One region of the Arthrobacter sp. MMS24-T111 genome, then DNA from elsewhere that is predicted to be linked to it. Evidence: predicted binding sites of a transcription regulator. Region 1 holds the regulator's gene; the other holds the start of a gene.
The links. Region 1 encodes Rex, which represses fermentation and respiration genes when NADH is low (regulators of the CRP and FNR family bind a similar motif). Its sites were predicted from a motif close to CTTGTGAANNNNTTCACAAG; they were not measured.
Positions count from the first base shown of each region.

Region 2: the regulator Rex is predicted to act here: its motif matches at 4,135-4,154, upstream of araB (ribulokinase).

Region 1 covers NZ_JBTZRO010000001.1:1,903,469-1,910,396, forward strand. The annotation lists gene ACX5I6_RS08860 (acetylxylan esterase) at 1-761, shown strand, start outside; gene ACX5I6_RS08865 (3-deoxy-7-phosphoheptulonate synthase) at 1,004-2,125, shown strand; gene ACX5I6_RS08870 (helix-turn-helix domain-containing protein) at 2,269-2,481, shown strand; gene ACX5I6_RS08875 (30S ribosomal protein bS22) at 2,633-2,731, shown strand; partial or broken gene ACX5I6_RS08880 (HAD family hydrolase) at 2,850-3,667, opposite strand; gene ACX5I6_RS08885 (glutaredoxin family protein) at 3,746-4,000, shown strand; gene ACX5I6_RS08890 (redox-sensing transcriptional repressor Rex) at 4,011-4,715, shown strand; gene ACX5I6_RS08895 (hypothetical protein) at 4,790-5,620, opposite strand; gene ACX5I6_RS08900 (YceI family protein) at 5,822-6,370, opposite strand; gene ACX5I6_RS08905 (histidine phosphatase family protein) at 6,573-6,928, shown strand, end outside.
Region 2 covers NZ_JBTZRO010000001.1:209,818-216,745, forward strand. The annotation lists gene araA (L-arabinose isomerase) at 1-1,489, opposite strand, end outside; gene ACX5I6_RS00970 (L-ribulose-5-phosphate 4-epimerase) at 1,517-2,245, opposite strand; gene araB (ribulokinase) at 2,242-3,990, opposite strand; gene chvE (multiple monosaccharide ABC transporter substrate-binding protein) at 4,261-5,388, shown strand; partial or broken gene mmsA (multiple monosaccharide ABC transporter ATP-binding protein) at 5,493-6,928, shown strand, end outside.

The DNA of each region.
Region 1 (6,928 bases):
TGGTGGTGCACTACGTGGGCTATTCGGGCGGCCGGGGCCTGGTCAACCAGGACACCCGCTGGGCCCAGGCCGGCTATGCGCATTTCATCATGGACACCCGCGGCCAAGGGTACGGCGGCACCCTGGGGGACACTCCGGACCCGCACCCCTCCGCCGGGGACGTGGCCCACGCGGGCCTGATGACCCGGGGCCTGGCGAACCGCGAGGACTACTACTACCGGCGCGTCTACGTGGACGCCTTCCGCGCCGTGGAGGCAGCCCAGGCCCACCCCGCCGTCGACCCCGCTAAGGTGGTCCTCGCCGGAGTCAGCCAGGGCGGCGGCATCGTGGTGGCCACGGCGGGCCTCACTGCGGGACGGCTCGACGGCGTCATCGCCGCCCTTCCCGACGTCCCCTTCCTGCAGGACTTTCCCCGCGCCATCGATATCACCCCGCGCGGGCCTTACCCGGAGATCGCCCAGTTCCTGGCGCGCCACCGCGACCGGTACCAGCCCGCCCTTGAGGTCCTGAACTACTTCGACGGCGTCAACCTGGCCCGGTACGCCACGGCACCGGCGCTGTACTCGGTGGCCCAGATGGACGACATCTGCCCGCCGTCCACGGTTTTCGCCAGCTTCAACGCCTACGGCTCCGGGACGTCCGGGGCATCCTCCACCGGGGCGGCCAAGGAGATCGAGGTGTACCGGTTCAACAACCATGAAGGCGGCCAGGAACACCACTGGATCCGGCAGCTGCAGTACCTGCGCAAGCTTCTGGGGTAGGCCGGTGCGGGAATGTGACGGACGCTGATTTTGCGGCGGCGGGCGGCCGGGCTTATGGTCTTTCCCATGACTAACCGTTGGTATGCGTATTTTTCGTTGGCTCTGGAGGGGCCCGCGTCTAACTGACACGCATCCAGCATTCCTTCAGAGCCAACAGGGCAGAGATCATTCTCTGCCCTTCGCCGTTTCTCCGGCGGGTTCTGAAATCCGGGCCCGCTTCCCATCTGGAACAGGACCCGATCATGAGCACCGCAACAGCAGCAGCCGCCAACGCCGGCACCAAATCCACCTCGAACCTGCGCGTCAGCGAATTCACCGCGCTGCCCACCCCTTCCGGGCTCCTCGCCGAACTGCCGCTGGACGCCCGGGCGGCTGACGTCGTCGAACGCGGACGCGACCAGGTCCGGGCCATCATGGACGGCGTGGATGACCGACTGCTGGTCATCGTGGGCCCGTGCTCCATCCACGATCCCAAAGCCGGCCTGGAATACGCCCGGCGGCTGGTCAGCCAGGCTGAAAAGCACAAGGAAGACCTGCTGGTGGTCATGCGGACCTACTTCGAAAAGCCCCGCACCACCGTGGGCTGGAAGGGCCTGATCAACGACCCCCGGCTGGACGGCAGCCACGACATGGTCACCGGCCTGCGCACCGCCAGGCAGTTCCTGCAGCAGGTGACCGCGCTGGGACTGCCCACCGCCACCGAATTCCTGGAGCCGATCAGCCCGCAATACATGGCGGACCTGATTTCCTGGGGTGCCATCGGCGCCCGCACCACCGAAAGCCAGATCCACCGCCAGCTGGCCTCCGGCCTGTCCATGCCCATCGGCTTCAAGAACGGGACCGACGGCGGCCTGCAGGTGGCGATTGACGCATGCGGCGCCGCGGCGGCGGCCCAGGCATTCCTGGGGATCGACGGCGACGGCCGGGCAGCACTGGTGGCCACAGCCGGGAACCCGGACACCCACGTCATCCTCCGCGGCGGCCGCAAGGGACCCAACTACTCAGCCGCCGACGTCGAACGGGCGTCCGGGGAGCTGGCCGGAAAGGGCCTGAACCCGCGCCTGGTGGTGGACGCCAGCCACGCCAACAGCGGCAAGAGCCATCACCGGCAGGCCGAGGTGGCACTCGAGATCGGTGCCCAGCTCGAGGACGGGGGCGCCGCGGCGCAGGCGATCGCCGGGGTGATGCTGGAAAGCTTCCTGGTGGGCGGCGCCCAGAACCTGGACGTTGCCGAGCACGCGGCCGGCCGCTCCGAACTCGTCTACGGCCAGAGCGTCACCGACGCCTGCATGGACTGGGACGTTTCCGCCTCCGTGCTGGAGCAGCTGGCGGCCTCGGCGCGGAAGCGCCGGCAGGCGAAATAGTGCCTTTACCTACTTTCACATCTGCCACATGAACATCTAGAGTATCTATTTAGGTGATTGGTGGATGGCTCAGCATCGGAACACCGCATTGGCACGTACCTGGGGTCACTGTTGTCCATCCGTCAGCAAAGGAAAATAGGGAAATGTCGGCAGAACAGAACTTCTCCAACGCGAAGTTCCTGACCGTGGCTGAGGTAGCCGAGGTCATGCGCGTCTCCAAAATGACTGTTTACCGGCTGGTCCACTCCGGCGAAATGCCGGCAGTGCGGTTCGGCCGCTCCTACCGGGTACCTGAGAATGCCGTGGAGCAGTACCTCAAAGGTGCTGTGGTGGACGGTCACTCCGAGACAGCCTAAGGCAGCTTGTCCCAAGCCGCCCCCGATAGGCGGTACCCTGTTAAGGAACGTTTTACGTCATTGTAAGAATCTGTCAGTTGTCCAGTTCGTAGCTCTGTCCACGAACCATTTCCATCAGACAGGTACTGCATCTAGTTTGTAAGGAACTTTCGTGGGTTCAGTTATTAAGAAGCGTCGCAAGCGTATGGCCAAGAAGAAGCACCGCAAGCTGCTTCGCAAGACTCGTCACCAGCGCCGCAACAAGAAGTAGCAATACTTCGAACAGCGTGGAGAACGCCCGTCGCCTGCAAAGGCGGCGGGCGTTTTTCGTGCGCTGGAGGGTACGGTGCGGGAACCGGCAGGCAGGGGGAAGGCAGACTCGCGGGAAGCTACAGGCGCGGGCCGCGCATCCGGGCGAAACCCTTCCACAGCCCGTAGATGGCGCCGCCAAAGGTTGCCACCTTGAGTCCGAAGGTGGCGGCACGGCGGCCGGCACGGAAATCGTAGACCGGCCAGTTGCGGTCGCGGGCGTGCCGGCGGAGCCTGGCATCGGGGTTGATGGCCACCGGGTGGCCTACCAGTGAGAGCAGCGGGACGTCGTTAAGGAGTCGCTGTACGCCCAGCAGCGCTTCAGGTCCAGGTCTTCCTCGTCGGCGAGGGCCTGGACCGCCACGGCCTTGGCCGCGCCATGCAGGATGTCGCCCACCAGGCGGCCGGTGTACATGCCGTCGGAGACTTCCCCGACCGTGCCGAGGGCGCCGGTCAGGCCCAGGCGGGTGGAAATGACCGTGGCAACTTCGATGGGAGTGGCCGTGACCAGCCACACCCGGCGGCCCACGCGCAGGTGCTGCTCGGCCAGCGCCTTGGCACCCGGCCAGATCCGGGAGGCGATCATTTCGTCATAGACCTCTTCGCCCAACGCCCGGATATCGTCAACGCTGATGCCCACAGCCAGGGTCAGGGCCGAGTCCCGGACGGCGTGGACATCATCCATGTTTTCACCGCGGGCCACAAACTTGAACTGTTTCCAGGCCATACCGGCCGCCTGCCTCAGGGTGAACGCCCCGCGCTGGTGCATTTTCCGGGCCACATGGAAGAGGCTGGCGCCGCGCATCAAGGTGTTGTCCACGTCGAAAAACGCCGCTTCGCCGGGCTGCGGCGCAGTGACGGGCCGCGTGGCTACGGCGACGTATTTCTCCTCGGGCATGGACTCGAGTCTAGTCAATAGGCCGGGCAGCCGCCGTCGGCGTCGCCCGCATGCCGCGAACGGCGATACCGTTAAGCCATGGCTACCCCCCGCGTCGTCCTGGTCACCAAAGCTGACTGCCACCTTTGCGAAGAGGCGCGCGACGCCGTCGGCCGGGTTACTGCCTCGTTGGGACTGACCTGGGCGGAAGAGTCGGTGGACTACCAGCCCGAGCTGCGCGAACGCTATGCCGAGGAAATCCCGGTGGTCCTGGTGGACGGGGTCCAGCGCGACTTTTGGAAAATTGACGAAGCCCGGCTGGAACGCGTGCTGCAGCGCGCCATGGCCCGGTAGGGGGAGGCCAATGACGTCCGTGGAATCAATGTCCCAGCCCGTCCCGGACCTTCCGGGCGCCACCGGTACGCCGGCCAAGCAGATCCCGCCCGCGGCGGTGGCCCGGCTGACCCTGTACCTCCGCGCCTTGAATACCTTGCTGGCCGAGGGGGTGGAGCGGGTCTCGTCCGAGTCGTTGGCGGAGGCCTCCGGCGTCAGTTCCTCGACGCTGCGCAAGGACCTGTCCCATGTAGGGTCCTACGGCACCAGGGGAGTGGGCTACGAGGTGCAGTACCTCAGCCGCCATATCGCAGCGGCCCTTGGCCTCACGCATGACTGGAAAGTCGCGATCGTCGGCGCCGGAAACCTGGGCAAGGCCCTGGCCCGGTACGGCGGCTTCGAATCCCGCGGGTTCGACGTCGTGGCGATTTTCGACGCGGACCAGATGGTGGTGGGCAACGAGGTGGGCTGGCTGCGGGTCAGCGACGTGGCAGACCTTGAAACCGTCCTGCACCGCACCGGAGCCAACATGGTGGTGCTGGCGCTCCCGGCGGCTGTGGCCCAAGGCATCTGCGACCGCGTGGTGGCCGCAGGCGTGCACAGCGTCCTGAGCTTCGCGCCCGTGATGCTGCAGGTCCCGGAAGGCGTGAACCTCCGCAAGGTGGACATGGCCACCGAGCTGCAGATCCTGGCCTACCATGCCCAGCGGGCACAGGCGCCGGGCCAGACCGCGTAAGGACCACCGGTTAAGGAAAACGGCCCGGGACGCTGCGAAGCATCCCGGGCCGTTTTCCGTGGTGTGGCAGGCTGCTACCGGCCGTAGGGGTTTCCGAAGCCGCCGGCATACGGGTTGCCGAACTGCTGCTTCCGGAAGTAGGGGGCGGCCGCCGGAAGGTACAGCAGCACAATGGCCGCGATGCCCAGGACGGTGCCCACCGTGGCGAACGACGGAACCCCGAAGAGGCCCAGCACCGACAGGGCTGCCAGGACGGTCCCCAGGATGCGTGCCCAGTTCTTGCCCTTGCGGACGAAGAAGGCCACCAGCAGGTACAGCCCGGCACCGATGATGGCGAAGACCACCAGGGTTCCGGCGATGACGCCCTTGATGTCGTCGTACGTGACGCCGGCGTTGCTGGCCTTGACCTGCTGGTCAAAGGCCTGCCGGAATGCGGGATCATCCAGCTGGGTCAGTCCGGTGAGCAGGGAAATGACGAAGATCACGGCGGCTGTGATCAGCATCCAAAAGGAAATGTTGACCAGTTGCGGGATGCCGGTGCTTGCCGCCGGCTGCGGCTGCTCCGATGGGTACTGGCCGTAGGGGGACTGGCCGTACGGCTGCTGTCCATAGGGCTGCTGCTGTCCGTAGCCCGGAGCCTGCGGCGGGTTCTGCCCGTACTGGGGGGCGTTCTGCCCGTATTGGGGCGGGTTCTGGCCATACTGCGGAGCGTTTTGCCCATACTGCGGGGCTGCCGGCGGCTGCGTACCGGGTGCGTTCTGTCCGTATTGAGGAGCGTTCTGCCCATACTGGGGGGCGTTTTGTCCGTAGCGGGGCTGTTCGCCGGCCGGCTGGCCGTTGCCGGGCTGGTCGCTTCCGGAAGTCGGATCGTGCGGCACGGGAGGCGGGACGGGAGGAGTACTCATGGGCGTTCCTTCTGCAGGTCGGGATCCGGGCGGGCTGCCGGGAATCGGTCCTGTGCCGCCCCCAGCATGGCTTAGGTCCACCGTACCCCCGGCAGCCCTGGTTGTGCGTGATTCCGCAGGGCCGTTCAAGGTGCGACAGGCGTTAATGCGGCACCCCGGCACCAGGCGGAATACCTGCTGCCGGGGTGGGCCGGGGCGGAATCAGGCTGCGGGAGCGATGAAGGCGAGTTCCAGGTTGATGGCAACCTTGTCGCTGACCAGCACGCCACCGGTCTCCAGGACGGCGTTCCAGGTCAGGCCGAAGTCCTTGCGGCTGATGGTGGTCTCGGCAGAGACGCCTGCGCGGGTGTTGCCGAACGGGTCAACGGCCACGCCGTTGAACTCGGTCTCCAGGGTTACCGGGCGTGTGACGCCCTTGATGGTGAGGTCACCGGTGAGCTCGTAGCTGTTGCCCTTTGCCACGAGGCCGTTGGAGACGAAGGAGATCTCCGGGAACTTCTCCACGTCGAAGAAATCCTCGCCCTTGACGTGGCCGTCGCGGTTGGCGTCGCCGGAATCGAAGCTGGCGGTCTTGATGGTGGCGTTGATCTTCGAGTCGGCCACATCCTCGAGGAGGTCAAGCGTCGCGGCGGCTTCGGTGAACTGGCCGCGGACCTTGCTGATGCCGGCGTGACGGACGGTGAAGCCGATCTCGCTGTGGGAGTTGTCCAGGGTCCAGGTGCCGGTGGTGACGTCTGCGGGAAGTGCCATGATGATGCTCCTTGTTCTTAATGCCTGTTGTGGTCTTGCGGTTGAACCTTCATCGGTTGAAGCCTCAACTAACTTGCTGCATCCAGTATAAACATGCGTTTGCATCTTTTGTTCCCACATTTGGAACATTTCTTCAGAAACTTAAGTTCTACTGTTTGTAGAAGATTTCGGATCGCACGCCATCTTTGAGAAACTGGTAACTATGCCCCAAGCCACTGTCCATCTGCTCCGCCACGGCGAGGTCCATAATCCCGACGGCGTTCTGTACGGACGGCTCCCCGAATTCCACCTCTCCGAACTGGGGCAGGAGATGGCCAGGACCCTCGCCGAGCACTTCCGGCAACGTGCCGAGCAGGGCGCCCGCATCACCTACCTGGCCGCCTCGCCGCTTGAGCGTGCGCAGGAAACGGCACGGCCGACGTCGGAAGCCCTGCACCTGCAGATCAACACCGAGCCGCGGATCATCGAGGCGGAAAACTACTTCGAGGGCATGAAGGTCACCAAGGCAGAGCTGCGCCGGCCCAAGCACTGGCCCCGGCTGGTCAATCCGCTGCGCCC
Region 2 (6,928 bases), 1.7 Mb from region 1:
CGTTCCAGTTCAGGTCCTTCTTGAACTGGCGGATCGTGGTGCCTTCGTCGATGGCCAGGAGTTCGGTCTTGGCGATCTCGGCGAAATCCTCGAACACATCCATGCCCACCTGCGTTGAGAGTACGGTGTGGTGGGCGGCGCCGGCGGTGAGCCAGGCGGCGGCGGACGTGGCGAAGTCCGGCTTCGGCTGCCAGAGCGCGCGGGCCACGGGCAGGTTGGGCAGCGGCTGGTCCAGGGGGACCACGTCGACGGCGTTGGCCACCAGGCGGAACCGGTCACGCATGTCGGACAGGGCGACGACGACGCCCTGGGAGGCGTCCGCGTCGAACACCAGCCGGACGGGGTCTTCCTTGCCGCCGATGCCCAGCGGGTGGATTTCCAGGCGCGGCTTCGACGCCGTGAGCGAGGGGCAAACCTCCAGCATGTGCGCGCCCAGGATCTTCTCCGCGCCAGGTTCCAGGTGGTACGTGTAGTCCTCCATCAGGGACGCCCCGCCGGGCAGGCCGGCACCCATCACCTTCGCGGCGCGCACCAGGATGGCGGTCTTCCAGTCCCCTTCCGCGCCGAAGCCGTACCCGGCCGCCATGAGCCGCTGGACCGCGAGGCCGGGCAGCTGGCGGAGGGCCCCCAGGTCCTCGAAGGAGGTGGTAAACGCGGCCGACCCGTTGGCTTCAAGGAAGCTGCGCAGGCCCAGCTCGATCCGGGCGCCGTACCGCAGCGATTCATGCCTGGCCGCGCCTGCGCGGAGCTCCGGCGCCACGTCGTAAAGGTCCTCGTACTCGGCCACCAGGGCGTCGACGTCGGCCTCCCCCGCGCCGTGCACGGCGTCGGCGAGCTCGTCGACGGACCACGTGTTTACGGCGACGCCGAAGCGCAGCTCGGCCTCGGTCTTGTCGCCTTCGGTGACGGCGACGTTGCGCATGTTGTCGCCGAAGCGGGTGAGCTTCAGGGTGCGGACGGCGGCCCAGCCTGCGGCCGCACGCTGCCAGGACCCCACCTGGTGTGCCACCTCGGGGTTGGAGACGTGGCCGACGACGGTCTTCCGGGCGATGCCCAGGCGGGACTGGATGTACCCGAACTCCCGGTCGCCGTGCGCGGCCTGGTTCAGGTTCATGAAGTCGAAGTCGATGTCCGCCCAAGGCAGGTCGCGGTTGGCCTGGGTGTGCAGGTGCAGCAGAGGCTTGCGCAGCAGATCCAGGCCGGAGATCCACATCTTGGCAGGGCTGAAGGTGTGCATCCAGGCCGTCACGCCGATGACTGAGTCATCGGCGTTCGCTTCCAGCGCGGTCCGGCGGATGGCATCGGAGTCGGTCAGGACCGGCTTCCACACGATCCGCACCGGGACGGCGGAATTGGCGTTCAGCTGGTTGGCGATCTCCTGGGATTGGGCGGCCACCTGTTTGAGGACTTCTTCGCCGTAGAGGTGCTGGCTGCCGGTGAGGAACCAGACCTCGTAGCCGTCCAGGGTGGTGTTTGCTGCGGTGTTCATGCGTACTCCTGTTGAAGGTTTGGGGGTTTACTGCCCGTAGACGTTCTGGTACCGGGCGTAGAGCGAGTCGATATGGCTTGCGTCGATCGGGAGGGGTTCACCCAGCTGCCGCGAGATATGGACGGTGCGGGCCACTTCCTCGCACATCACGGCGGCCTTCACGGCGGAGCGGGCGTCCTTGCCGATGGTGAAGGGGCCGTGGTTCTGCATCAGGACCGCCGGTGAGTTCGAGTTTTTGAGGGTCTCCACGATGCCGTGGCCGATCGAATCGTCGCCGATCAGCGCGAACGGGCCCACCGGGATAGAGCCGCCGAACTCGTCGCCCATCATGGTGAGCACACAGGGGATGGCCTCACCCCGTGCAGCCCACGCGGTGGCGTAGGTGGAGTGCGTGTGCACCACACCGCCCACCTCGGGCATGTGCCGGTACACATAGGCGTGCGCGGCGGTGTCGGACGACGGCGAGAGCGGCGGGTTGCCCCAATCGACCGTGCCGCCGCCACCAACGTTGGTGCCCCTCACCGGCGTGCCGTGCAGGTCGGTCACGACCATTTGCTCCGGGGTCAGGTCCTGGTAGCTGACGCCGGACGGCTTGATGACCATCAGGTCGGTGCCCGGCACCCGGGCCGAGACGTTGCCCGCAGTCCACACCACCAGTTCGTACCGCGTCAACTCAGCGTGCAGGGCGCATACGTCTTCCCGGATCCGGGCGATGGTTTCCAGGATTGCGGCTTCGGTTCCTTGCCGGACGCTCATGCGGACACCTCCACGACAGAGTGGACGGCGGACCCGGTACCGGGCAGCACCGTACTGGCGGCCTTGCGCTGGATGGCCTTGAGCCGGTGCATGACATCGTTGCTGCCGCGGCCAAAGTAGTCGTGGAGGGTTTTGTACTCCTGGAAGAGTTCCTCGTACGCGGCCACGTTTTCCGGGATTGGAGTGTAGACCTCCCCGGGTTCGGCGCCCATGGCGGCTGCGGCCTGGCGGATATCCGCATAGTGGCCGGCCGCGACGGCGGCGTGGATCGCCGACCCCAGGGCCGGGCCCTGTTCCGAGCCGATGGTGGAGAGCGGCAGGCCGGTGGCGTCCGCATAGATCTGCATCAGCAGCTTGTTCTTCAGGAGTCCTCCCGCCACGATGAATTCCTTGACCGGAACCCCGGCGTAACGGAACGCATCAACAATCGTGCGGGTGCCGAACGCGGTGGCCTCCAACAGCGCCCGGTAGGTGTCCTCGGGCCTGGTGGCGAGGGTCTGGCCCACCACGATGCCGGAGAGCTCGTGGTCCACCAACACCGAGCGGTTGCCCGAGTGCCAGTCCAGGGCTATCAGGCCGTGCTCGCCGATAACCTGCCTGGAAGCCAGTTCAGTGAGATATTCGTGGATCCCCAGACCTGCAGCTTCGGCCGCCTGGTGGTATTCGGGCGGCACTCCGTATTTCGTGAACCAGCCGAAGATGTCTCCCACGCCCGACTGGCCCGCCTCGTAGCCCCACAGGCCGGGAACGATGCCGCCGTCAACGGCCCCGCACATTCCCGGTACTTCGCGCAGTTCCGTGCCGTTCATGACGTGGCAGGTGGAGGTGCCCATGATGGCCACCAGCTGGCCGGGTTCCACCGCCTTCGCTGCCGGGGCAGTCACATGGGCGTCAACGTTTCCCACCGCCACGGCGATGCCCTCCGGCAGCCCGGTCCAGGCTGCGGCCTCCGCGGTCAGTGTGCCGGCGGCGTCACCCAGCCGTCCGATGGTGTGCTCGAGTTTGGAGCTGACGAAGTCCTTGAACTCCGGGTTCAGGGCAGCGAGGAAGTCCTCCGAGGGGTAGCGCCCGTCCTGGTAGATGCCCTTGTAGCCGGCCGTGCAGGCATTGCGGACATACCTGCCGCACAGCTGCCAGACGATCCAGTCCGCCGCCTCCACCCAGCGGTCCATTGCGGCGTAGGCCTCGGGGTCCTCTTCCAGAAGCTGCAGCCCCTTGGCGAATTCCCACTCCGAGGAAATCAGCCCCCCATACCTGGGAAGCCAGTCCTCGCCCCGTTCGGCGGCGAGCCGGTTGATCCGGTCGGCCTGCCCCTGGGCGGCGTGGTGGCGCCACAGCTTCACGTACGCGTGCGGCCGGTTGGCATAGCCCGGCAGTTCGTTCAGCGGGGTGCCGTCGGCCTTGACCGGCACCATGGTGCAGGCGGTGAAGTCGGTGGCAATACCGACGACGTCCGCCGGGTCGATTCCGGCGTCAGCCACTGCTGCCGGGACGGCAGTGCGAAGGACCTCCCGGTAGTCGTTGGGCACTTGGAGCGCCCATTCCCCGGGAAGCCGGGCCCCGTCGTCGCCCGCTGTGTCACGCGGCAGGACGTCGGTGACCACGGCGTGCGGATATGCATGGACCGCGCTGCCGAGTTCCTTCCCGTCGCGGACACGCACCACCACGGCACGGCCGGAAAGTGTTCCGTAATCCACGCCGATGACGCAGTGGTCAGGGCTGGAACTGAAGGGTGTATCTGGCATTCGGTTGCCTCCGCCCGGGAGGCAGGGGCCTCATTGCCGGGGTTGTCTAGGGGTCAAGGTCAAGCTAAGCGCTGCAGCAAGTGTGAACGCTAACAAAGCAGAAGTCAATGAATTTGGAGCAGGTTTCAAGCACTTGATACCCACCTCTTGTTAGCGTTCACAAATCAGTCTATATTGAACCGACACATCAACAATGTGACCAGGACCAGGGAGCATCGCTGCTGCCTCGTCCAATAACACTTCGCGGCAATGCTGCCGCGGAAGGAGAAAATGGTGAGAATCAAAAAAATCGTGGGCGCGGTGGCCCTTGTCCTCGCGCTGACGGTGGGCGCCACCGGTTGCGGCTCACGTGGCGCGGCAACAGAATCCAGCGGCGCGGCAAAGCCCGCCGACTCGCTTGTTGGGATCTCGATGCCCACACAGACATCCGAGCGTTGGATTGCCGATGGCGCCAACGTCGAGAAGTCGCTCAAGGACCTTGGCTACAAGACAGACCTCCAGTTCGCCAATGACGACATCCCCACCCAGGTCTCGCAGATCGAAAACATGCTGACCAAAGGCGCCAAGGCGCTGATCATCGCCGCCATTGACGGCACCACCCTGACCGATGTCCTGGCCAAGGCCAAGGAGCAGAACGTCAAGGTGATCGCGTACGACCGCCTCATCAACGGCACCCCGAACGTGGACTACTACACCACATTCGACAACTACACGGTGGGCGTCCAGCAGGCCACTTCGCTGCTGACCGGCCTGGGGCTCCTCGACGCCAGTGGCAAGAAAGTGGACGGCAAGGGTCCGTTCAACGTCGAACTCTTCGCCGGAAGCCCCGACGACAACAACGCCAACTTCTTCTGGACCGGCGCCATGGACACCCTCAAGCCGTACCTGGATGCGGGCACCCTGAAGGTCCCCAGCGGCCAGACCAAGTTCGAGCAGGCCGCGATCCTTCGCTGGCAGGCACCCGTGGCGCAGAAGCGCATGGAGGATATCCTCACCTCCGCGTACAGCTCGGGCACCAAGCTGAACGGCGTCCTGTCCCCGTATGACGGACTGTCCATCGGCATCATCTCCGCCCTCACCAGCACCGGCGGCTACGCCAAGGGAAGCCTGCCGGTCGTCACCGGCCAGGATGCCGAGAAGGGCTCCGTGAAGTCCATCATTGCCGGCGAGCAGTACTCCACCATCTTCAAGGACACCCGCCAGCTGGGTGCCCAGGCGGTCAAGATGGTGGACGCCGTCCTCAAGGGCCAGGAACCGGAAACCAATGACACCAAGACGTACAACAACAAGGTCAAGGTTGTCCCGGCTTACCTGCTGAAGTCCGTGATCATCACCAAGGACAACTACAAGAAGGAACTGATCGACTCGGGTTACTACACCGACGCCGACGTCAAGTAGACAGCCGGGGGCTGCTGCCGGACGTCCGGTCCGGCAGCAGCCCCTCCCGCAACCTCCTGCAGCAGCAGGAAGGCCAAGATTCGACCAGTCAGTGGGAATTGACGATGAACACACCCATTCTTCAAATGCGAGGAATCACCAAGACATTCCCGGGCGTGAAGGCGCTGCAGGATGTCACGCTGGATGTGAACCGTGGAGAAGTCCATGCCATCTGCGGTGAGAACGGCGCCGGAAAATCAACGCTCATGAAGGTGTTGTCCGGCGTGTATGCGCACAACACGTTCGACGGGAAAATCCTGTTCGAAAACGAACCCTGCAATTTCGCCAGCATCTCGGACAGTGAGAAGCGGGGCATCGTGATCATCCACCAGGAACTCGCCCTGAGCCCGTACCTTTCCATCGCCGAGAACATCTACCTCGGCAACGAACAGGCCACCAAGGGATGGGTGGACTGGCGGAAGACCAACCTGGAGGCAGCAAAACTGCTGGCCCGCGTGGGGCTCGATGAAAACCCCGTCACCCCGGTACAGCACATCAGCGTAGGCAAGCAGCAGCTCGTGGAAATCGCCAAGGCGCTGTCCAAGGAAGTGAAGCTGCTCATCCTGGACGAGCCCACGGCCGCCCTCAACGACGAGGACTCCGGCCACCTGCTGGACCTGATCCTCCATTTGAAGGGCCAAGGCGTCACCAGCATCATCATCAGCCATAAGCTCAACGAGATCCGCAAGGTGGCAGACGCTGTCACCATCATCCGCGATGGCAAGACCATCGAGACCCTTCGGCTCGATGAAGGCCAGATCACCCAGGAGCGGATCATCCGCGGGATGGTGGGCCGCGACCTCGAGAGCCTCTACCCGGAACGCGAGCCGAACATCGGCGCAGAAGTCCTCCGGATCGAAGACTGGTCCGTCCGCCACCCGCAGGACCACGCCCGCATGGTGGTAAGCAACGCCAACCTGCACGTCCGGAAGGGCGAAGTCGTGGGCCTTGCCGGGCTCATGGGCGCCGGCCGGACGGAACTGGCCATGAGCGTATTTGGCCGCACCTACGGCACGGCCACCTCAGGCAAGGTCTACAAGTACGGCGAGGAGATCAATACGTCCACCGTCTCGGACGCGATCAGGCACGGCATTGCCTACGCCACCGAGGACCGCAAGCACTACGGCCTGAACCTGATCGAGGACATCAAGCGCAATATCTCTCTGGCATCGCTGCGCAAGCTCGCGAAGCGCGGCTTCGTCGACAAGAACCAGGAGACCGTGGTGGCCAACGGCTACCGCACCAGCATGAACATCAAGGCACCCTCGGTGGCCGCCATCACCGGGAAGCTCTCCGGCGGCAACCAGCAGAAGGTGGTGCTGAGCAAGTGGATGTTCTCGGACCCGGACGTCCTCATCCTCGATGAACCCACCCGAGGGATCGACGTCGGCGCCAAGTATGAGATATACACGATCATTGCCAGGCTCGCGGCCGAAGGAAAGGCCGTCATTGTCATTTCCTCGGAGCTTCCCGAGCTTCCTGGGTATCTGCGATCGCATCT